DNA from 3 places in the Streptomyces sp. NPDC046925 genome. Region 3 is predicted to be linked to each of the others. Evidence: riboswitches for the same ligand, from Rfam matches in the RefSeq annotation. Region 3 holds a riboswitch; each other region holds the start of a gene.

Region 1 (7,086 bases), on a different contig from region 3:
TCGATGCGCGTCTCGTCCTGCGGGTCGGTCGAGGCCTGCAGCTCGGCGAGGTACCCGGTCCGTTCGAGCACGGCCTCCAGGACGACGGCGGGGCCCGCGCCGGACTCGACGATGGTCCGCAGCTCCTCCATCAGCGTGTTGAAACGCTTGACGGCGTTCGCCGAGCGGGCCGCCATTCCGTACGCCTCGTCGACGCGCTTCAGCGCCTGCGGGAAGGAGATCTTCTCGCGCTGCGAGAGCGCGTCGATCATCGCCTCGGCGCGGTCACCGATGCCCCTCTTGGGGACGTTCAGAATGCGCCGCAGCGGGACGGAGTCCTCCGGGTTCGCGAGCACGCGCAGATACGCGAGGACGTCCCGGACCTCCTTGCGCTCGTAGAAGCGGACGCCGCCGACGACCTTGTAGGGCAAGCCGACGCGGATGAAGATCTCTTCGAAGACACGGGACTGCGCGTTCGTCCGGTAGAAGATCGCGACGTCGCCGGCCTTCGCGTCGCCCGCGTCGGTGAGCCGGTCGATCTCGTCGGCGACGAACTGCGCCTCGTCGTGCTCGGTGTCGGCGACATAGCCGATGATGCCCGCACCCGCGCCCGCGTTGGTCCACAGGTTCTTGGGGCGGCGGCTTTCGTTGCGCTCGATGACGGCGTTGGCCGCGGTGAGGATCGTCTGCGTGGAGCGGTAGTTCTGCTCCAGGAGGATCGTCGTCGCGTCCGGGTAGTCCTCCTCGAACTGGAGGATGTTGCGGATCGTGGCGCCGCGGAAGGCGTAGATCGACTGGTCGGCGTCGCCCACGACACACAGCTCGGCGGGGTCGTCCCCCTCGCCCCCGGAGGGGCCGACCAATTCGCGCACCAGGGCGTACTGGGCGTGGTTGGTGTCCTGGTACTCGTCGACCATCACGTGCCGGAAGCGGCGGCGGTAGTGCTCGGCGACGTCCGGGAACGCGCGGAACATGTGGACCGTCGTCATGATCAGGTCGTCGAAGTCGAGGGCGTTCGCCTCGCGCAGCCGCGACTGGTACATCGCGTACGCCTGGGCGAGCGTCTTCTCGAAGCCGTCGGCGGCCTGACCCGCGAAGGTCTCCTCGTCGATCAGCTCGTTCTTCAGGTTGGAGATCTTGGCGCTGAAGGACTTCGGCGGGAACTTCTTCGGGTCGATGTCCAGGTCACGGCAGACCAGCGCCATCAGGCGCTTGGAGTCCGCGGCGTCGTAGATCGAGAAGGAGGACGTGAAGCCGAGCTTCTTCGACTCGCGGCGCAGGATGCGGACGCACGCGCTGTGGAAGGTCGACACCCACATCGCGTTGGCCCGCGGCCCCACGAGCTGCTCGACGCGCTCCTTCATCTCGCCGGCGGCCTTGTTCGTGAAGGTGATCGCCAGGATCTGCCCCGGGTGCACGTGCCGCTCGGCCAGGAGGTGCGCGATGCGGTGCGTGAGGACCCGGGTCTTGCCGGAGCCGGCGCCCGCGACGATGAGCAGCGGGGAGTCCGCGTGCACGACGGCCGCGCGCTGGTTCTCGTTCAGACCGTCGAGGAGGGCCGCCGGGTCGATCACGGGGCGCGGGGCGCCGCCGCGATAGTGCGCGTCGCGGGGTGCGGGCGCGTCGAACTTCCCGTCGAACAGATCATCCGGAATGGACTCCGGAGTGTTGTCCTCGGGCGGTGGCGGGGGCTCTTCCTCCGAAGCCCGCGAGGGCTTGAGGTCCGCCAGGAAGCTGTCATCAAAGAGGCTGCTCATCGCCTCCCGAGTCTAGGCGGCCGCACTGACAACCCGCCCCGGGTTCCGGCCACGTCACTCTCGCCTACGCCCTGCTCGCGGACGATCACTCTCCGCTTCGGCACTTCGTGCCCACGTCAAGAGCTTCGTAAAGTAACGAAAATGTATCGGGCATATCGAACATCAACCTTCACACGGACCACACGAGTTGGCTAGCGTGCTGCCCGGGCTGCTCGTACTCCCACCGGCGAACCCCGCCGGGAACGGGTGGCCTCCGCCGAGTTCGATCTCCTCGGAGCCGGGGACCCACGATGAACTTGGGGTGAATCGGTCCCGTACGCAGTACGGGACTGTAGGGCAACCTTCCGGAACCACCCGCCCGAACCCGACAGCTAACCCGGTAGGCGGTCTACGGAAGGAGTCGCCTCCCTTGGCGTCGCACCGCAAGCCGCGGACCCGCATTGCCGCCCTGCGCGCAACCCCCGCCCTCGGCATCACGACGGCGGCCCTCACCTCCGTGGCCCTGCTGTCACAGAGCGCGCAGGCGGCACCGTCCGCACCGCAGAAGCCCAGCCTCGAAGAGGTCCAGAAGAAGGTCGACGACCTCTACCACCAGGCGGGTGTGGCCACACAGAAGTACAACTCGGCCAAGGAGCGCACCGACAAGCAGCGCAAGAAGGTCGACACCCTGCTCGACGACGTCGCCGAGCGCACCGACAAGCTGAACGAGGCCCGCCAGGAGCTTGGCTCGTTCGCCGCCGCGCAGTACCGCACCGGCGCCGTCTCCGAGACCGCCACGATGATGCTGGCCGACGACCCGCAGGGGTACTTCGACCAGAACCACCTGTCGGACCGGCTGACCGCGCGCCAGAAGAAGGCGGTCGACGACTACCAGACGAAGCAGGCCGCCGCGACGAAGCAGCGCACGAAGGCCGCCAAGAGCCTTCAGACGCTGAGCGACTCACGGGACGACCTCAAGACGAGCAAGCAGGCCGTCCAGGAGAAGCTGGGCAAGGCGCGCACGCTGCTCTCGGAGCTGACGGCCGAGGAGAAGGCGCGGCTCGCGGCGATCGAGAAGAAGAAGGAAGAGGCGGCCAAGCGCAAGGCCGCCGAGCTGGCCCGCAAGCAGGAGGCCGAGGCGGAGGCCAAGCGCAAGGCGGCGGAAGAGGCCGCGGCCAAGGAGCGCGAGAAGAACAAGGAGACCCCCGACTCGGGCTCCGGTTCCGACACCGGCTCCGGCTCCGGCTCCGGCACGGGCTCCGGCGGCACGGATGGCGCCTACGCGACGAAGGCCGCGAAGGTCATCAGCTTCGCGGAGGCGCAGATCGGCAAGCCGTACGTGTGGGGCGCCACCGGCCCCGACTCGTACGACTGCTCCGGGCTCACGCAGGACGCCTGGAAGGCCGCGGGGATCTCCCTGCCGCGTACGACGTGGGACCAGGTGAAGGTCGGCACGACCGTGAAGACGGCCGACGCCAAGCCGGGTGACCTGGTCTTCTTCTACGACGACATCAGCCACGTCGGTATCTACATCGGCGACGGCAAGATGATCCACGCCCCGAAGCCGGGTGCGAACGTCCGCACCGAGTCGATCTACTACATGCCGATCCACAGCGTGGTGCGGCCCGCGTAACCATCGCTTGCCGAAAACGGCCCTCCACGCGCGCGTGGAGGGCCGTTTTACGTCAGTGGGGCGGGATCAGGTCCACATCACCGCGATGAAGATGTTCGCGACGGTCAGCAGCCCGACGGCGCCGAACATCGCCTTGTCCACCTTCTCCTCGTCGCGCTTCACGTAGACCAGCGCGAGGATCACGATCAGCACGGCCATCTTGATGCCGATCTTGACGTTGTTGACCGGGTTGTCGTCCGCCTGGTTGAGACCCACCAGGACGACGCCCGTGACGAGCATCGTCAGGGCGCCGTGCAGCATCGCCGGGTTGAAGCGGGCCGTGCCCTGGCCCATCTGCTTCATCTGGGTGAGGAAGCCACCCAGGAGCGAGGCGATGCCGATGATGTGCAGGCCGACGAAGAGATGGGTGAGAACGTCCATGGCTCCGGAGCCTAGCCGGGTCATATCACCACTCCGCAGCCAGGTCGGCCGCAAGTGCCGCATCGGTCACACACCTGCGCGAAGGGCGCCCGGCCCGGCAGATCGTGCAGTCACATGCGGTCACCGGCGGCGCACTTCCGTCAGTTGCGGACAATCCGTCACCAAGTCGTGACCGCCAGGTTTAGCGTCCTTCGTCAGGTGACCGGCTCCCCACCGCCGTCCGGACCAGGGGCGGCAGTCGGCCACCACCGCCGAGAATCCGGCGGCGGTCCGCTCCCCCTGTGCGGGCTGCCGCCGGAACCTTAAGGAGCCCCCCTTCGTGGCAGCGCACCGCAAGCCCAGACAGCGCTCGCTCAGTGGCCATACGGCCCGCACCGCCGCCACCATCGCCCTTGCCGGGGCGGCCACGGCCACCGTCTTCGACGGCACGGGACACGCGGATCCACGGCTCAGCCCGTCCGAGGTGAAGTCCAAGGTCGACGCGCTCTACCGCGAGGCGGAGATCGCCACCGAGAAGTACAACGGCGCCAAGGAGAAGTCCGAGAACGCCGAGAAGTCCCTGGGCGAGCTGCGTGACGAGGCGGCCCGCAAGACGGAGAAGCTCAACTCCGCGCGCCAGGGCCTCGGCTCGATGGCCGCCGCGCAGTACCGCAGCGGCGGAATCGATCCTGCCGTCCAGCTCGCCCTCTCCTCCGACCCCGACCAGTACCTCGAGCGTGCCGCGCTCGCCGACCGGGCGGACAGCCGCCAGGCCTCGGCCGTCTCCCGCGTGCAGAAGCAGCTCCAGGAGCTCGACCAGCTGCACACGGAGGCCGACGACACCCTCGCGGACCTCAAGTCCCGCCAGGCGGAGCTGAAGAAGCACAAGAAGACCGTCAACGGAAAGCTCGACGCGGCCAAGGGGCTGCTGTCGCAGCTCACCGGCGACCAGCGCGCGGACCTCGCGGGCGGGGACCAGGACAGGGCCTCCCGCACGGCCGGCCGCGACGGCTCCCCGCACGTCCCCGGCAAGGCTCCCAACGCCCGCGCCGCAGCGGCCGTCTCGTACGCCTACAAGGCGCTCGGCAGCCCGTACGTCTGGGGCGCCACCGGTCCGGACGCCTTCGACTGCTCGGGGCTCACCCAGGCCGCCTACCGGTCCGCGGGGATCGCCCTGCCGCGCACGACGTACGCGCAGATCACCGAGGGCGAACGGGTCCCGCGTTCTCAACTCCAGCCCGGCGACCTGGTCTTCTTCTACCAGGGCATCAGCCATGTCGGGATCTACGTGGGCGACGGCCAGATGATCCACGCCCCGAACCCGAGCGCGCTGGTACGCCTCGCGCCGATCAGCCAGATGCCGTTCGCCGGGGCCGCACGGGTGGCCTGAGAGGGCCGCACGGGTGGCGTGAGGGCCGTCCAGGTGGCGGGCGGAGGGCCGCAGCCCCGCGAGTACTGTCAGGGTCATGCCCCGTCGCACGCTCCCCCCGCCTCCGCCGCCTGCCTACCTGCGCACCTGGCCGGACCGCAACGCACTGCTGCACGACCGCGGTAGGGCGCTCGAAGAGCTGCGCAGGCGCACCCTGGGGGTGCACCGGATCCTGCTGCTCTGGCTGTTCGCGCTCGGCTGCGTCATCGGCTGGGCGCTTCTGACGGTGCCGTTGGAGATGATCGAGGACCACGACCCGATGGCGGTCTTCATGGGTCCGCTGTGCGCGGTCCTGGGCCTGGGAGCCCTCGCGCCTTCGGTGTTCGGCGTCGTGGTCAGCATCCGCGGCGACCGGAAGGCCCGCGAACTCACCGACAGCTGGCTGGCCCTGGACAGCAACCCGGCGTCGGACTCCGCTCTGCGCTCCCCCGCCCTCAGCCTCTGCTGGCTCCTGACGTCCCTCCTCGGCTGCGCGCTCGGCCTGTGGGCGTCCTTCGCTGCCGCCGCATACGCCGAGCCGGGGCGGGACTCCTACAGCGACGTCGTGCTCGGCATGGGCACGGGCCTGATCCTGTGGCTGGCGGGCCTCATCGGCGTCACCAAGGCGGTGGGCCACTACCGCTGGGCGATACGGAGGCTGGGCCCCGCCCGTGCGACGGAGGGCGCGCACCGCTGACCCCGGACCGGGGCCGGGCCCTCGCCTCGGGCGGCGTCGCCCCTTCCGTCAGACCAGCCGCCGCGCCGTCGCCCACCGCGTCAGCTCGTGCCGGTTGGACAGCTGGAGCTTCCTCAGCACCGCCGACACATGCGACTCGACCGTCTTCACGGAGATGAAGAGCTGCTTGGCGATCTCCTTGTACGCGTACCCGCGCGCGATGAGCCGCAGGACCTCGCGCTCGCGCTGTGTGAGGCGGTCCAGGTCCTCGTCGACCGGCGGCGCGTCGGTCGACGCGAAGGCGTCGAGAACGAACCCGGCGAGACGCGGCGAGAAGACCGCGTCGCCGTCCTGCACCCGGAAGATGGAGTCGACCAGGTCGGTGCCGGTGATCGTCTTGGTGACATAGCCGCGGGCACCGCCGCGGATGACTCCGATGACGTCCTCGGCGGCGTCCGAGACGGAGAGCGCGAGGAACCGCACCGGGTTCTCGGCATCGGACATCAACGGCGCGCAGCGGCGCAGCACTTCGACACCGCCGCCGCCCGGCAGGTGCACGTCGAGGAGCACGACCTCGGGGCGTGTCGCCGTGATGACCGTGACCGCCTGGTCGACGTCCGGGGCCTCGCCGACGACCTCGACTCCGGTGATCGCGGTCCTGCCGATCTCCGCCTGGACGCCCGTGCGGAACATCCGGTGATCGTCGACGAGGACGACACGTGCCCGGCGACCCTCCTGCTCACCGCCGACGGCGGCACCGGCCGCACCGGCCGTCTCGTCGGCCGTCGCATCGGCGGGCTGAGCCGCCCCGGCCGACGTGATCGGCTCGGCCGCGCCTTCCGACCCGCCCCTGGCCCCCGTGGGCTCGCTCGCGTCGCTCATGTCGTCGCCGTCCTCTCCATCTCCAGCTCGACTTCCGTGCCGCCCCCCGGCACCGCGCGCAACCGCGCCGTGCCGCCGTTGCGCTGCATACGGCCGATGATCGATTCTCGTACGCCCATGCGGTCGTCCGGCACGGAATCCAGATCGAAGCCGGGCCCACGGTCCCGGACGGACACGAACACCGTCTCCCCCTCGACTTCGGCGAAGACCTGCACCGCACCGCCCTCGCCACCGTACTTGGCGGCGTTCACCATTGCTTCCCGCGCGGCCTGCATCTGCGCCGTGAGCCGGTCGTCGAGAGGGCAGTCCCCGACTATGACGACCTCGATGGGGACGCCGTGCTTGTCCTCCACCTCCGCTGCGTTGCGCCGGA
Region 2 (7,086 bases), on a different contig from region 3:
CAGACCCTGCGGTCGGGCCTCGAACAGCAGCAGGGCGGCAAGAAGGCCCTCGAACAGGGCTGGCTCCAGCAGTACAGCGTCGCCCCGTCCCGCCTCGACGACAGCCTCCGTACGGAGATCGAGGCCCAGAAGCTGGCGAAGAAACTGGGCGCGGACATGAACGCCCCCGAGGGCCAGGCGCTCTTCTGGAAGGCGCTCTCCAAGGCCTCCAAGAAGCTGGACGTGGACCTGAACCCGCGCTACGGCAAGTGGGACGTGAAGAAGAGCCAGCGCGCGGACGCGAAGACGCCGTGGGTGCGCGAGGTGTCCGGGGGCGGCGCGGCAAAGCCGCAGCAGGCGTAGCGGCCAGGCCGCAGCAGGCGTAACGATCAGGCGGAGGCGCTGTCGGCGGCGTGGGTTACGTTCGACGGGTGACGAACGAAACCACGCCCCCGGCCGGCTCTCCCGGCCGCGTCATCCTGTTCACGACCAGCCACCGGGTGGCCCCCGGTCTCCTCTCCTGGCCCGCGTGGCAGGCCCTGCACGGGGCGGACGAGGTCCTGTGCGGCGATGCCACGCACCCCCAGCTGCCGTACCTGCGCGAGGCGGGCGTGCATGTGGAGCAGGTATCTCCCACGGCACAGGACCTGGTGGACGCCTGCGCGGGCGGGCGCACGGTCCTGGTGATCGCCACCGCCGAGGGCGACAGCGCCCTGACGGACGGCCTGGCGAGGCTCGCCGGCTCGGGTCGCGTGTCCATGCCGGACCTGGAACTGCTCCCGGCGTCGTACGACCTGCCGGGCGCGCGGCTCCTCGATCTCGTCCAGGTCATGGACCAGATCCGGATCGAGTGCCCGTGGTCGTCCCAGCAGACGCACAAGGGCCTGACGAAGTACGCGATCGAGGAGGCGTACGAACTGGTCGAGGCGATCGAGGAGGGCGACCGGGAGGAACTGCGGGAGGAGCTCGGCGACGTCCTGCTCCAGGTGGTCTTCCACTCCCGCATCGCGGAGGACGACGAGGACGCCCCCTTCTCGGTGGACGACGTGGCGGGCACGATCGTCGAGAAGCTGATCCACCGCCACCCGCACATCTTCGGCGACGGCTCGGCGGACACCCCGGAGGACGTGAAGGCGAACTGGCTGCGCATGAAGGCGCAGGAGAAGCAGCGCACGTCCGTGACGGAGGGCATCCCGCTGGGCCAGCCGGGCCTGGCCCTCGCCGCGAAACTGGCCTCACGGGTACGGACAGCGGGCCTGGACGTCCCCGCCCCCTCCGGAGAGGGCATCGGCTACGACCTCCTGGCACTGGCCCTGCGAGCAGAGTCGGAGGGCACGGACCCGGAGGCAGCACTGCGGGCGGCGGCGCGGGCTTACCGGGACGCGGTGCTGGCGGCCGAGGGGGGTTCCAGCCCGTCCGGCGTTTGAGGACGAACTCGGCGAAGCCGGTGATGACGGCAACCAGGGCCCAGGGGCCAGTAGAAAGCCGGATAACGTCGTCACCATGCCAGACCAGCCCCCCGCCCCCGCCGGGGACACCCCCGCAGCCTGCCCCGCAGGGGCGCACCACCTCACGCCCGAGGCCGAGGGGCCAGTACCCGAACTCTTCTCGTGGGAGTTCGCCACCGACCCCTACCCCGCCTACGCCTGGCTCCGCGAGCACGCCCCCGTGCGCAAGACCCGGCTGCCCAGCGGTGTGGAGGCCTGGCTGGTCACCCGGTACGGCGATGCCAAGCAGGCGCTTGCCGACCCGCGGCTGAGCAAGAACCCGGCGCATCACGGCGAGCCCTCGCATGGGAAGAGCAAGACCGGCATCCCCGGCGAGCGCAGTGCGAACCTCATGACGCACCTGCTCAACATCGACCCGCCGGACCACACCCGGCTGCGACGCCTCGTCTCCAAGGCCTTCACTCCCCGCCGCGTCGCCGAGTTCGCGCCCCGCGTGCAGGAGCTGACCGACGACCTCATCGACCGGTTCGCGGAGAAGGGGGAGGCCGACCTCATCCACGACTTCGCCTTCCCGCTCCCCATCTACGCCATCTGCGACCTGCTCGGGGTGCCCCGCGAGGACCAGGACGACTTCCGCGACTGGGCGGGGATGATGATCCGTCACGGCGGAGGGCCGAGGGGCGGGGTCGCCCGGTCCGTGAAGAAGATGCGCGGCTACCTCGCCGAGCTGATCCACCGCAAGCGCCTCGAACCCGGCGACGACCTCATCTCCGGGCTCATCCGCGCCTCCGACCACGGCGAGCACCTCACGGAGAACGAGGCCGCCGCGATGGCCTTCATCCTGCTTTTCGCCGGCTTCGAGACCACCGTCAATCTCATCGGCAACGGCACCTTCGCCCTCCTCACCCACCCCGAGCAGCGCGAGCGGCTCCAGGCCTCCCTCGGGGACGGGGACACCGGCCTCCTGGAGACAGGCCTTGAGGAACTCCTCCGTTTCGACGGGCCCGTCGAACTGGCCACCTGGCGGTACGCCACCGAGCCGCTGACCGTCGGCGGGGAGGAGATCGCCACCGGAGACCCCGTCCTCGTCGTCCTTGCCGCCGCCGATCGCGACCCGGAACGATTCCGGTATCCGGACACGCTCGACCTCTCCCGCCGCGACAACCAGCACCTCGGCTACGGCCATGGCATTCATTACTGTCTCGGTGCTCCGCTCGCCAGGCTCGAAGGGCAGACCGCCCTCGCGACCCTGCTGCGGCGCCTTCCTGACCTGCGACTAGCGGCGGAACCTGGTGATTTGAGGTGGCGTGGCGGGCTCATCATGCGTGGACTCCGCACCCTGCCCGTGGAGTTCGCACCCGCACAGCGGAGCAAATATCAGACGCCCGGGACACCGTCCAGCTGACATGCCGTCAAGACTGTGACTTTCACGTGATCTCCGCTGCATCGACTTGTGACAAGCGTTCGACTGCCGCTACGTTCACCGACGACTCGGCCTCCCGTGCCGCAGTCGTCGCTCCAGTCACGCGAAAGGCAACCGCATGCTCTCCGGCAATGGTCGTCACCGACGCCCCCGCCAGGCCCCGGCCCTGATCGTCGCGGCAGGAGTCGCAGGATCGGCGATCGCCATCCCGCTGCTCGGCGCCACCAGCGCGAGCGCGGCGGACACCGCCACGTGGGACAAGCTCGCGGAGTGCGAGAGCGGCGGATCCTGGAGCGCGGACGCGGGCAACGGGTACTACGGCGGGCTCCAGCTCTCGCAGGAGGTCTGGGAGAACTACGGCGGCCTCGACTTCGCCCCGAGCGCCGATCAGGCCAGCCGCTCGCAGCAGATATCCGTCGCCGAGGCGGTTCTTGACGACCAGGGCCCCAAGGCCTGGCCGAGCTGCGCCCCGGTCGCCGGTCTCACGCAGGGCGGCGCCGCCGCCGAGGTCGACCCGGGCGCGCCGATCACGACGGTGCCTTCCGACGAGTCGACGGAGTCCTCGGATTCGTCGGAGTCGACCAAGCCCGGCGGGTCGAAGGGGTCGGACGAACCGAGCGCGTCGCCGAGCGAGTCGGCCGACCCCTCGGACAGCGCCGAGCCTTCGGACGAGTCCTCGAAGAAGTCGTCGGACAAGGCTTCCGGCGAGTCGGGCGAGTCGGGCGAGTCCGGCGCCGACGACGAGTCGCGAGACAAGAATCACGACGAGTCGGACAAGTCGGATGACTCGGCCAAGTCCGGCCGTGACGATGCCACTTCGTCCGACCCCACCCCCTCGGCCGGTGACGGCGAGGGCCGCCACCGCGGCGGCAGCGCGGACGACGAGGCGGCGGAGGACTCCTCCCGCGAAGGTTCGGGCCGGCATGCCTCCCGTGGCGACGAGCGCCGGCAGGACGGCTCCGACGGGACGTACACGGTCCGCTCCGGAGACAACCTCTGGACCATCGCCGACGACCTCGACGTGAAGGGCGGGTGGACCGAGCTGTACGCCGAGAACGAGCAGTCGGTCGGCTCCGACCCCGACCTCATCCTTCCCGGTCAGAGCCTCGATTTGGGCGAAAAGTAGGGGTAGTTGGCGAGTCGCTTTGCGTCTGATGTCCAGATTGGCGCAAGTGAGACATGGGTCTCAAAGGCCCTGATCGTCTTTGGAATTCGGCCGGGGGCATGCCTACGGTCGTGACCGCTCGCCACAGCGGGCCCCGCCGGTCGGTACGCCGAGTCCTGCCAACGGCCGTTCGGGAACAGTCGTCGCGTAAGCGCCGTAGGCAGGAGCGGGGGACCCAAGGTTTCCGCCGGGCCCGGCCGTTCGGCATCGCGAGAGCGATGCGGAGGGACGGTCAGGAACGGCTAGGGGTTAAGTCGCGCTCAAGGAAGCGCGGCCGGGCAACTTCATCGGCCCGAACCCGACAGCTCACCTCGCAGGCGTCGGTGAGGGGATCACTCATGCTGTTTTCCAGCAAGGGCAAGCACCGCCGCCCGTCCAAGGCCACCCGTGTCGCCACGCTCGCCGGCGTCACCGGTGTCGCGGTCGCAGCCCCGCTGATGGCGGCCGGCCAGGCCTCCGCCGCGACGAACTCCGAGTGGGACGCCGTCGCCCAGTGCGAGTCCGGCGGCAACTGGTCGATCAACACCGGTAACGGCTACACCGGCGGTCTGCAGTTCTCGTCGTCCACCTGGGCGGCGTACGGCGGCACGAAGTACGCGCCCAGCGCCGACAAGGCCTCCAAGGCCCAGCAGATAGAGATCGGCGAGAAGGTTCTCGCGGGTCAGGGCAAGGGTGCCTGGCCGAGCTGCGGCGTCGGCCTCTCGGGCGCCTCCAACGAGGGTGGCGGTGCGCAGGAGAGCGCCCCGCAGCAGACCCAGGAGCAGCCCAAGAGCCAGCCCACCCCGCAGACCGAGCAGCCGCAGCAGGCCGCTCCGAAGGCCGCCCCGAAGACCGAGTCCAAGAAGACCGTCGAGACCCCGACCGGCAAGAAGGTCAAGAAGGGTGACGGCGAGTACAAGGTCGAGAAGGGTGACACCCTCTCCAAGATCGCCGAGGCCGAGAAGGTCAAGGGCGGCTGGCACAAGGTGTACAAGCTCAACGGCGACATCATCGACAACGCCGACATGATCTACCCCGGCCAGCAGCTCCACCTGAGCTGATTCTGGCGGGGCGCCTCGCGGACCTTGATCGTCTGCGGGTGTCCCGTGGCTGGCCGCGCAGTTCCCCGCGCCCCTACGGGCGCCACCCCCGTCCCCGCAGACTCCCCGCCCCCGGTGCGCGTATCCCCCGTACGCACCGGGGGCGGGGTATGTTTGTTCCGTTCGTAAACAATTCGCTCTCGGTTTGTCCACAGGACGGGCGGTCGGCTGGCTGTTGTCCGGGAGCCGGTTAGGCTCGTGTCCGCGGGGCCGATGCCCCGCGTACTCGCGTCACATCCCAGAAGGAGATGCTCGTGCCGTCCATCGACGTCGTCGTAGCCCGGGAAATCCTGGACTCCCGAGGCAACCCCACGGTCGAGGTCGAGGTCGGCCTCGACGACGGCAGCACGGGTCGTGCCGCCGTTCCGTCCGGTGCGTCCACCGGTGCTTTCGAGGCCATCGAACTCCGTGACGGTGACCCCAACCGTTACCAGGGCAAGGGCGTCGAGAAGGCCGTCCTCGCCGTCATCGAGCAGATCGGCCCGGAGCTCGTCGGGTACGACGCCACCGAGCAGCGCCTGATCGACCAGGCGATGTTCGACCTCGACGCCACCGACAACAAGGGCTCGCTCGGCGCCAACGCCATCCTCGGCGTCTCGCTCGCCGTCGCGCACGCCGCGTCTGAGGCCTCCGACCTGCCGCTCTTCCGCTACCTCGGCGGCCCGAACGCGCACCTGCTGCCCGTTCCGATGATGAACATCCTGAACGGCGGGTCGCACGCCGACTCGAACGTCGACATCCAGGAGTTCATGATCGCGCCGATCGGCGCCGAGTCGTTCTCCGAGGCCCTGCGCTGGGGCACCGAGGTCTACCACACGCTGAAGAAGGTCCTGAAGGACAAGGGCCTGTCCACCGGTCTGGGCGACGAGGGCGGCTTCGCGCCGAACCTCGACTCCAACCGCGCCGCGCTCGACCTCATCCTCGAGGCCATCAAGCAGGCCGGTTACGTCCCCGGCGAGCAGATCGCGCTCGCGCTCGACGTCGCCGCGTCCGAGTTCTACAAGGACGGCACGTACTCCTTCGAGGGCAAGGACCGCTCGGCCGCCGAGATGACCGAGTACTACGAGGAGCTCGTCTCCTCGTACCCGCTCGTCTCCATCGAGGACCCGCTGTTCGAGGACGACTGGGCCGGCTGGAACGTCATCACCGAGAAGCTCGGCGACAAGGTCCAGCTCGTGGGCGACGACCTGTTCGTCACCAATCCCGAGCGCCTGGCCCGCGGCATCGAGGAGAAGTCCGCGAACGCCCTCCTGGTGAAGGTCAACCAGATCGGCTCGCTGACCGAGACCCTCGACGCCGTCGAGATGGCCCAGCGCAGCGGCTTCAAGTGCATGATGTCGCACCGCTCCGGCGAGACCGAGGACGTCACCATCGCCGACCTCGCCGTCGCCACCAACTGCGGCCAGATCAAGACCGGCGCCCCGGCCCGCTCCGAGCGCGTCGCCAAGTACAACCAGCTCCTGCGCATCGAGGAGATCCTCGACGACGCCGCGGTCTACGCCGGTCGTTCGGCGTTCCCCCGCTTCAAGGGCTGAGCTGTTACTGGGCTCCGGCACCGCTGAGTAGTTACGTACGTCCCCGTACTCGGTCCCGTACCGTGTGCGGGGACGTTCGTACGTATCGGGGAGGCGGCACACATGGCCGTGAAGGACCGCGACCGGTTCTCCACCGCGACCAGGCTGCGGCTGCTCGGCGAGCAGACCGCGGAGCGTGTCTACCGCTCCCAGACCAAACGGCAGGCGCGCCGCTCCCGGCTCACGGGACGCGCCGCGCTCCTGGCGCTCGTGCTCTGCTCGCTGGTCGTCGCGCTCGCCTATCCGATAAGGCAGTACGTCTCCCAGCGCCAGGAGATCGCCGAGCAGCGCAAGGAGCAGGCCGAGCGCCGCGAGAACGTCGAGAAGCTGCGGGACGAGAAGGCCCGCTGGCGGGACGACGCGTACGCGGAGCAGCGCATCCGGGACCGCCTGCACTACGTGATGCCGGGCGAGACCG
Region 3 (7,086 bases):
CAAGCAGCAGGCGTACGTCGGCGGCCTTGGCCCCGCTACGCCCCGTCTCGATCCGGCTGACCTTCGACTGATGCCAGCCGACCCGATCGGCCGCCTGGCCACTGGTGAGCCCGGCCTTCGTGCGCAGCTCGCGCAGCTCGGCACCGAGTTTCCGGCGGCGCACCGCGGGACCGTAGCGCATGTCCTTCTCCTTCCCGGCGGAGGCGCTTGTCCGGCCTCCGACGGCCTCTCACCGGCGACAGTAGAGGAAGCGACGGCCCCACGCCCAAATACGGTCTTCCGTAGCAGAGTTCACCGCTTCGAGCGACAGATATATGCACATCTTGATGGATGACCACCTGTGAGGGGCCCGGGAGTGGCAGGCTGGCGCAAAGCACCATTCCGGGACTGTTCTCGTGCCTTCCGCTACGAGTCGGAGCCGAGCCCCGGTGGGAAAGGGACACGTCGCCATGGCAGACCTTCAGGAAGCATCCGTCACCCTGCCGAGCGATCCTGCCTCGGTCTCCGCGGCCCGGAAGTACGTCTCGAACGTCCTCGCGGAGTGGGGCCTGCCGGACGACACGGAAGTGGCCGACACGATCCGGCTCATCGTCTCCGAACTCGCCACGAACGCCGTCCAGCACACCCGCGGCCAGTCGCCCACCTTCACCGTGGACGTCGAACTCGACCGGGAGGAGCAGCTGCGCATCGGCGTCACCGACAGCCATCCCCGCTACCCCAAGCGCCTGCCCGCGGCCGTCCAGCAGGACAACGGCCGCGGCCTGGTGATCATCCGCTGGCTCACCATGGAGTGCGGCGGCCGTCTGTCGGTCACTCCCACCCCCGAGGGCGGCAAGACCGTCTGGATCGCGCTGCCCTGGACCGCGCCGGTCCGCGGCGAAGCGGCGGCCCCCTCGGGCTGGCGCTCACCCCGCTGAGCGCCCGAAGGCTCCCCTCAGCAGCGCCCGGAAGGTGTCCGCCGCGGGATGCGGCTCATCGGTGCGGTGGACGACCGAGATCGTACGGCGCAGGTTCCCCGGCTCGAGGGACCGCACCCCCACCGGCGTCACCGCCGTCCGCGCCACCATCTCCGGCACGACGGCGATGCCGAGCCCGGAACTGACAAGGGCGCACACCAGCGCGTAGTTCGGGGTCTCCACCAGGACCGAGGGCGTCGCCCCGGCCCGGACGAGGGAGGACTCCACGCCCTGCCGGGGCGGATGCGCGGGCGCCATGCTGATCAGCGGGTGACCGGCCAGCTCGCCCAGGGGCAGCCGGGAGGAGGCGCTCGCCAGCGCGTGGCCGGGCGCGGTCACCAGGACGAGCTCCTCGACCAGTACCGGCTCCGCGGTCACGGACGCGGGCAGCGGCACCGGGTCCATCGGTTCGTACGTGTGCGTGAGCGCCAGATCGACCTCGCCCGCCGCCACGGCCGCGACACCGAGCGGCGGTTCATAGCCCCGCACCGTCAGGTCGATGTCCGGGTGGGCGCGGCGGAACGCGGTCAGCGCGGGCGGCACCAGATGGATGCCGGCGCTGGTGAAGGTGCCCACGCTCAGCCTGCCGCCGGACAGGCCCGCAAGCCGGGCCAGTTCGTGCCGGGCCTGCTCCATCTCGGCGAGGACCCGGCGCGCCCGGGCGAGCAGCAGTTCGCCCGCGCCGGTCAGCCGTGCCCCGCGGTGATGCCGGACCAGGAGCGGGGTGCCCGCCTCGCGTTCGAGCTTGGCCAGCTGCTGGGAGAGGGCGGGCACGGTGTAGCCGAGGCGCTCGGCGGCGCGGGTGATCGACCCGGCCTCGGAGACCGCCACCAGTGCGGCGAGCCGCGTCGGGTCGTACATGGGCTCTCCCGGTGCAGGAGCCGGCGGGCGGTGGTGCCGTGTGGCGCTGTCCGCCGGCGTGGGGCTAAACGCCTGCTTAAGGCAGACCCCAGGATATTGCACATACCTGCTGAAGGCAGAAGAACGGCAGGCTGGGTGGCATGGACGCTCAACTGGTCGCTTTCACCGGAGTCGCCGCGGGCATGGTCGCCATGCCGGGCGCCGACTTCGCCGTCGTGGTGCGCAACGCGCTGGCTTCCCGCCGTGCCGGGGTCGCCTGCGCGGTCGGTGTCGCGGGCGGGCTCGTGGTGCACACGGCCCTCGCGGTGGCGGGGGTCGCGGCGGTCCTGGCGGCGGTTCCCACGCTCTTCCGGGCGCTGCAGGTGGCGGGCGGGGGCTATCTGCTCTACCTCGGCTACCGGGCGCTGCGGTCGGCGGCGCGGCCGCTCCGGGACTTCGGCGCGAACGCCGGGGAGGGCCGCGGGGACGGGGACGGCCGTGGCGGGGGCGGCCATGGCGAGGGTGACGGGGGCCGTGAGGAGCGGCCGGCGGTCGGGGGCAGCCTGCGTCAGGGCTTCCTGACCAACGCCCTCAACCCGAAGGCGCCCGTCACCTTCCTCAGCGTGCTGCCCCAGTTCGTGCCCGCGGGCACGTCCGCGATGCCCAGGACACTGCTGCTCGCGTCCGTCATCGTGGCCCTGGCCCTGGTGTGGTTCCCGACCGTCGCGCTCCTGGTCGACCGGCTCGGGCACCGGCTGCGCCGGCCGCGGGCGGTTCGCGCGATCGAGGGCGGCACGGGCGGCGCGCTCAGCGTCCTCGGCCTGGTGCTCCTCACCGAGGCTCTGCTCGCCTGACGTCGTCGGGCGCGTCCGACTCCTTGTCCCTGTCCGCCGCGCGGCGCACGAGGAGGGGGAGCAGGCCCCACAGGCCCGAGCACACCACGAGCGTGCCCGCGCTCGCGATGATGCCGCCGGTTCTGCCGACCGCCACGTCGACGACCAGGAGCACCGCACCGGCGATCGCGAACACCAGGACCACCAGGCCGAGGCCGGCGAGGCGGGACGACACCCGTACGATCCGCGGCTTGGCCTGCCGCCCGAACAGCGACCTGTGCACGGCGGCCGGCGCGGTGAACAGCGCCGCGGCGAGGACGGCCAGGAGGAGCGTGCTGACGTACGTGGCGCGCTGCATCGTGTCGAGCGACGGGAAGCGCTCGGTGAAGGCGAGCGTCAACAGGAACGCGAAGAGGATCTGCACGCCGGCCTGCGTCACGCGCAGTTCCTGGAGGATCTCCGAGAAGTTGCGGTCGGCCCGCTCGAAGCGCGTTTCGTTGCGCGGCTGCTTGTCCCGGTCGTCGCGCGGTGGCTCGTCCCGGGCGGTGGAGCTGTTGTTTCCGGCCATGGCGCACGAGTATCCGCGTCGACGCTCTCCACGCCTGGCGGGCGCGCCGGTCAGGGGGCTCGCGGGGGCCGGTCGGGCGGTGGCGGGGAAGCCGCCGCCACCGCCCGACGGGCAGACGATCAGTGCCGGGTGATCAGCGCACCCTGCCGTACCAGACGCTCTTCGTCCAGATCTTCTCGAGCCGCACCACGGTGTTCGACTTCGGGGCGTGCCAGATCCGGCCCTTACCGGCGTAGATGCCGACGTGGTAGACGTTCCGGCCGGAGTGGAAGAAGACCAGGTCGCCGCGGACGCGCTTGGACGCGGAGATGTGACGGGTCTTGTTGTACTGCTGTGCGGCCGTACGCGGCAGCTTCTTGCCCGCGCGCTTGAACGAGTAGAGGGTCAGGCCCGAGCAGTCGAACCGGGACGGCCCCGTCGCTCCGTAGCGGTACGGGGAGCCCTTCTTCGAGGCAGCGATCTTGAGCGCTTTGGTCGCGTGCGTCGCGGCCTCTGCTTCCGGCGTGAGTCCCGGCGCCGCGAGCGTGCCGCCTACGACGGCGAGCGTGAGGGCGGATACCGAACCGGCCCTGGTGAGCAGCGACGGAACATGATTCAGCGCGGTCATGCGCAACCCTTCGTCAGCCGCCTGTGAAGGATGACCTGTCGGATTCGGGCTGGCGAAGTTGCCCGGCCGCGGTGTGCGGCTTCACCCCAAGGGTCGGCGTCCGGACCTTCCGGACCGACGACCCGTCTTGCTTGGGTCCTCCACTCCTGCCGATGCACCGATGTCGACCGGTCATCCGGGCGGCGGCAGGACTCGGCGTCCGCCCGGACCGCCCCGCCGCTGTGGCGGGGGCTTGTCGTCGGAAGGGATCTTGACCCGTCAAGTGGTCGAATTCCGAGCCGAAACGGCGTTTTGTGAACATCCTCACGACTGAACCGTTCGGGTGGACAGGGTGGGATTCGGAATCGGCCCGAGGGGTCCGACGATCGTTCGACCAGCACCGGAACGAAGAATTCCGGCCCACGCGTACGCATCTGACGCAACCGAAGGCGGCCCGAAAGACGACAATTGTCTACGCCGAACGAGGTAGCCCGTTTGGTTCGTTTGGAAGTGGGCCCGGACGGTGCGGACTTCAGGGGCGGGGTGACGGAGGCTCAGGGCACCTGCGGAGGCGGCACGGTGACCCGTCCGGCCCGCCGCTCTCCGTCGAGGACACGCAGCGCTCTGGCCAGCGTCGGTGCGTGCACGGCACTTTCGCCCCCGCTGGTGCATGAGCGTCAGGGCGTCCCGCAGGGCCGTCGCGCTGCCGACCAGGGCCTGGGCGGCGCGCAATCCGCCGTAGGTGTCCGTGGCGCGTGCGGGGTTGATCCGGCCCACCAGGTCGACCACTTCGAGATACCGGTCGATCAACTCGCCCTCGGCGCGAGTGAGTGCGGGCAATGGAGGGAGTTCGGGCGGCAGCACCGGCGGGTCACCTCGCGTCCGGGGTGTCGAGATTCGCGGTGTCGAGGGATGACTTGCGGCTCGCGATGATCCGGTCCACCAGGCCGTACTCGACCGCCTCGGGGGCGCTGAGGATCTTGTCGCGCTCGATGTCGGCGGCGATGCGCTGCGGGCTTTGGCCCGTGTGCCGGACGAGCAGCGCCTCCAACTGGCTGCGGGTACGCAGGAGTTCGTCTGCCTGGATCGCCAAGTCGCTCGTCTGGCCGTGGATCGGCTCGGCGATCGAGGGCTGATGGATCAGCACCCGGGCGCCGGGCAGCGCGAACCGCTTGCCGGGGGTGCCCGCGGCCAGCAGGACGGCGGCCGCCGACGCGGCCTGGCCCAGGCAGGTCGTCTCCACGTCACAGCTGACGAACTGGATCGTGTCGTAGATCGCCGTCATGGCGCTGAACGAGCCGCCGGGGGAGTTGATGTAGAGCGCGATGTCGCGGTCGGGCGCCAGATATTCGAGGTGCATGAACTGCGCCATCACGTCGTTGGCCGAGGTGTCGTCGATCGGTGTGCCGAGAAAGACGATGCGCTCCTCCAGGAGCTTCGAGTAGGGGTCGAGGGTCCGCTGCCCCGTACTGGTGCGTTCGGTGAACTCGGGCAGGACATAGCGGTTGAACGGTCGGTTCATGGCACGTCTCTCCTCTGCCGGGGGTTGGCTGCTCCCCAAGGCTTCTGTAAAAAATGTACAGGACGTACGTAACGTCGTGGGGAGGAGCATGTTCCGGTGATCCCGCCGGAGTCAACAGACGTGCCGTGTTTCAGCCGCCCGCTGAAAGCCGGGGCGACGGTGCGCGGGGCCGGATGACGGGTGCGGCGGCATGGGCATACTCCGGCTCGTCGCGCACCCGGCGGCCGGTCGTCAGTCGTCGGCCGCCGGTCGCCCGCTGCCGGTCGTCCGCCGTCAGTCGCCCCGAGCCGAAAGCGCCGTATGAACCCGGAAGTCCACCAAGCCCCCGACGCCCGCCGGACCGCCGACGCCGGTGGCGGTCTGGTTCACCTCACCGCCCGTGAACTCGCCGCGGCGATCCGGGCCCGCGAACTCTCCGCGCGTGAAGTCGTCCAGGCGCACCTGGACCGGATCGAGCAGGTCAACGGCGCCGTGAACGCCGTGGTGACCCTCACGGCCGAGCGCGCGCTCGACGAGGCGCGCGCCGCCGACGAGCGAACGGTGCGCGGCGCACCGCTCGGTCCGCTGCACGGCCTGCCCGTCGCCCATAAGGACACGCACGACACCCGCGGCATCCGCACCACCTACGGGACCCCGCTCCTGGCCGACAACGTTCCGGACCGCGACGAGCTCATCGTCGAGCGGATCCGCGGCGCCGGCGCGATCACCATCGGCAAGACCAACGTGCCCGAGTTCGCGGCCGGTTCGCACACCGTCAACCCGGTCTTCGGCGCCACCCGCAACCCCTACGACCTCACGCGGTCGGCGGGCGGCAGCAGCGGGGGAGCGGCGGCCGCGCTCGCATGCGGCATGCATCCCCTGGCGGACGGCAGCGACATGGGCGGTTCGCTGCGCAACCCCGCCTCGTTCTGCAACGTGGTGGGGCTGCGCCCCTCGCCGGGCCGGGTGCCGACCTGGCCGGACGCCACCCCGTGGTCGACGATGGCCGTGCAGGGGCCGATGGCGCGAAACGTCGCCGACGCGGCCCTGCTGCTCTCCGTCGTCGCCGGTCCCGACCCGCGTTCGCCGATCTCCCTGGAGACGCCGGGGAGTGCGTTCGCCGGGTCGCTGGAACGCGATCTGACGGGACTGCGGATCGCCTGGTCGCCGGACCTGGGAGGAGCGGTGCCGGTCGACCGCGAGGTCACCGATGTGCTCGCGCCCGCGGTCACGGCCTTCGCCGGTCTCGGGTGCACGGTCGAGGAGGCGTGCCCGGATCTCTCCGGCGCCGACGAGGTGTTCCGGACCTTCCGTGCCTGGCAGTTCCATCTGGCGCTCGGTGCGCTCACGCGGACAGCGGCCGACCGGATCAAACCCAGCCTGGTGCGGAACGTACAACAGGGGCGCGCACTCACCGGCATCGACCTGGAGCGCGCCACCGTGCTGCACGGCCAGCTGTTCCACCGGGTGCGGGAGTTCTTCGAGCGGTACGACGCCCTGATTCTGCCCACCAGTCAAGTCGTACCGTTCCCCGTCGAATCGGAATATCCGGACACGGTCGGCGGGGTGGCGATGACCGACTATCTGGAGTGGATGCGCTCGGCGTATCTGGTGTCCGCGACCGGCAGTCCGGCGCTCTCGGTGCCCGCCGGGTTCACCCCGGCGGGGCTGCCGGTCGGGCTGCAGATCGTCGGGCCGCACCGTGCCGATCTACACGTTCTGCAGATCGGTCACGCCTTCGAACAAGCCACCCGCCACGGGGAGCGGCGGCCGGAGCCCGGCGTTACGCGTCCGGACGGCCG

The links. Region 3 has a riboswitch for cyclic di-AMP ahead of ABZ906_RS30650 (C40 family peptidase). Riboswitches for the same ligand answer to the same signal wherever they lie in the genome.
Region 1: linked by a shared signal. The riboswitch ahead of ABZ906_RS34475 (C40 family peptidase) and the one ahead of ABZ906_RS30650 (C40 family peptidase) in region 3 are both predicted to bind cyclic di-AMP.
Region 2: linked by a shared signal. The riboswitch ahead of ABZ906_RS44990 (transglycosylase family protein) and the one ahead of ABZ906_RS30650 (C40 family peptidase) in region 3 are both predicted to bind cyclic di-AMP.

Annotation. Positions count from the first base shown of each region.
Region 1 is NZ_JBEYWZ010000011.1:159,315-166,400, reverse strand. Features, by position in the region: gene ABZ906_RS34480 (ATP-dependent DNA helicase) at 1-1,736, opposite strand, end outside; cyclic di-AMP (ydaO/yuaA leader) riboswitch at 1,981-2,138, shown strand; gene ABZ906_RS34475 (C40 family peptidase) at 2,146-3,348, shown strand; gene ABZ906_RS34470 (hypothetical protein) at 3,415-3,768, opposite strand; gene ABZ906_RS34465 (NlpC/P60 family protein) at 4,088-5,137, shown strand; gene ABZ906_RS34460 (hypothetical protein) at 5,214-5,852, shown strand; gene ABZ906_RS34455 (response regulator transcription factor) at 5,901-6,713, opposite strand; gene ABZ906_RS34450 (PspC domain-containing protein) at 6,710-7,086, opposite strand, start outside.
Region 2 is NZ_JBEYWZ010000023.1:57,697-64,782, reverse strand. Features, by position in the region: gene ABZ906_RS45010 (SurA N-terminal domain-containing protein) at 1-342, shown strand, start outside; gene ABZ906_RS45005 (nucleoside triphosphate pyrophosphohydrolase) at 411-1,406, shown strand; gene ABZ906_RS45000 (cytochrome P450) at 1,483-2,832, shown strand; gene ABZ906_RS44995 (transglycosylase family protein) at 2,969-3,976, shown strand; cyclic di-AMP (ydaO/yuaA leader) riboswitch at 4,158-4,350, shown strand; gene ABZ906_RS44990 (transglycosylase family protein) at 4,354-5,055, shown strand; gene eno (phosphopyruvate hydratase) at 5,349-6,629, shown strand; gene ABZ906_RS44980 (septum formation initiator family protein) at 6,732-7,086, shown strand, end outside.
Region 3 is NZ_JBEYWZ010000009.1:73,409-80,494, forward strand. Features, by position in the region: gene ABZ906_RS30625 (helix-turn-helix transcriptional regulator) at 1-181, opposite strand, end outside; gene ABZ906_RS30630 (ATP-binding protein) at 450-917, shown strand; gene ABZ906_RS30635 (LysR family transcriptional regulator) at 906-1,817, opposite strand; gene ABZ906_RS30640 (LysE family translocator) at 1,958-2,650, shown strand; gene ABZ906_RS30645 (DUF6328 family protein) at 2,628-3,197, opposite strand; gene ABZ906_RS30650 (C40 family peptidase) at 3,331-3,804, opposite strand; cyclic di-AMP (ydaO/yuaA leader) riboswitch at 3,808-3,983, opposite strand; partial or broken gene ABZ906_RS30655 (hypothetical protein) at 4,338-4,647, opposite strand; gene ABZ906_RS30660 (ATP-dependent Clp protease proteolytic subunit) at 4,655-5,305, opposite strand; gene ABZ906_RS30665 (amidase) at 5,606-7,086, shown strand, end outside.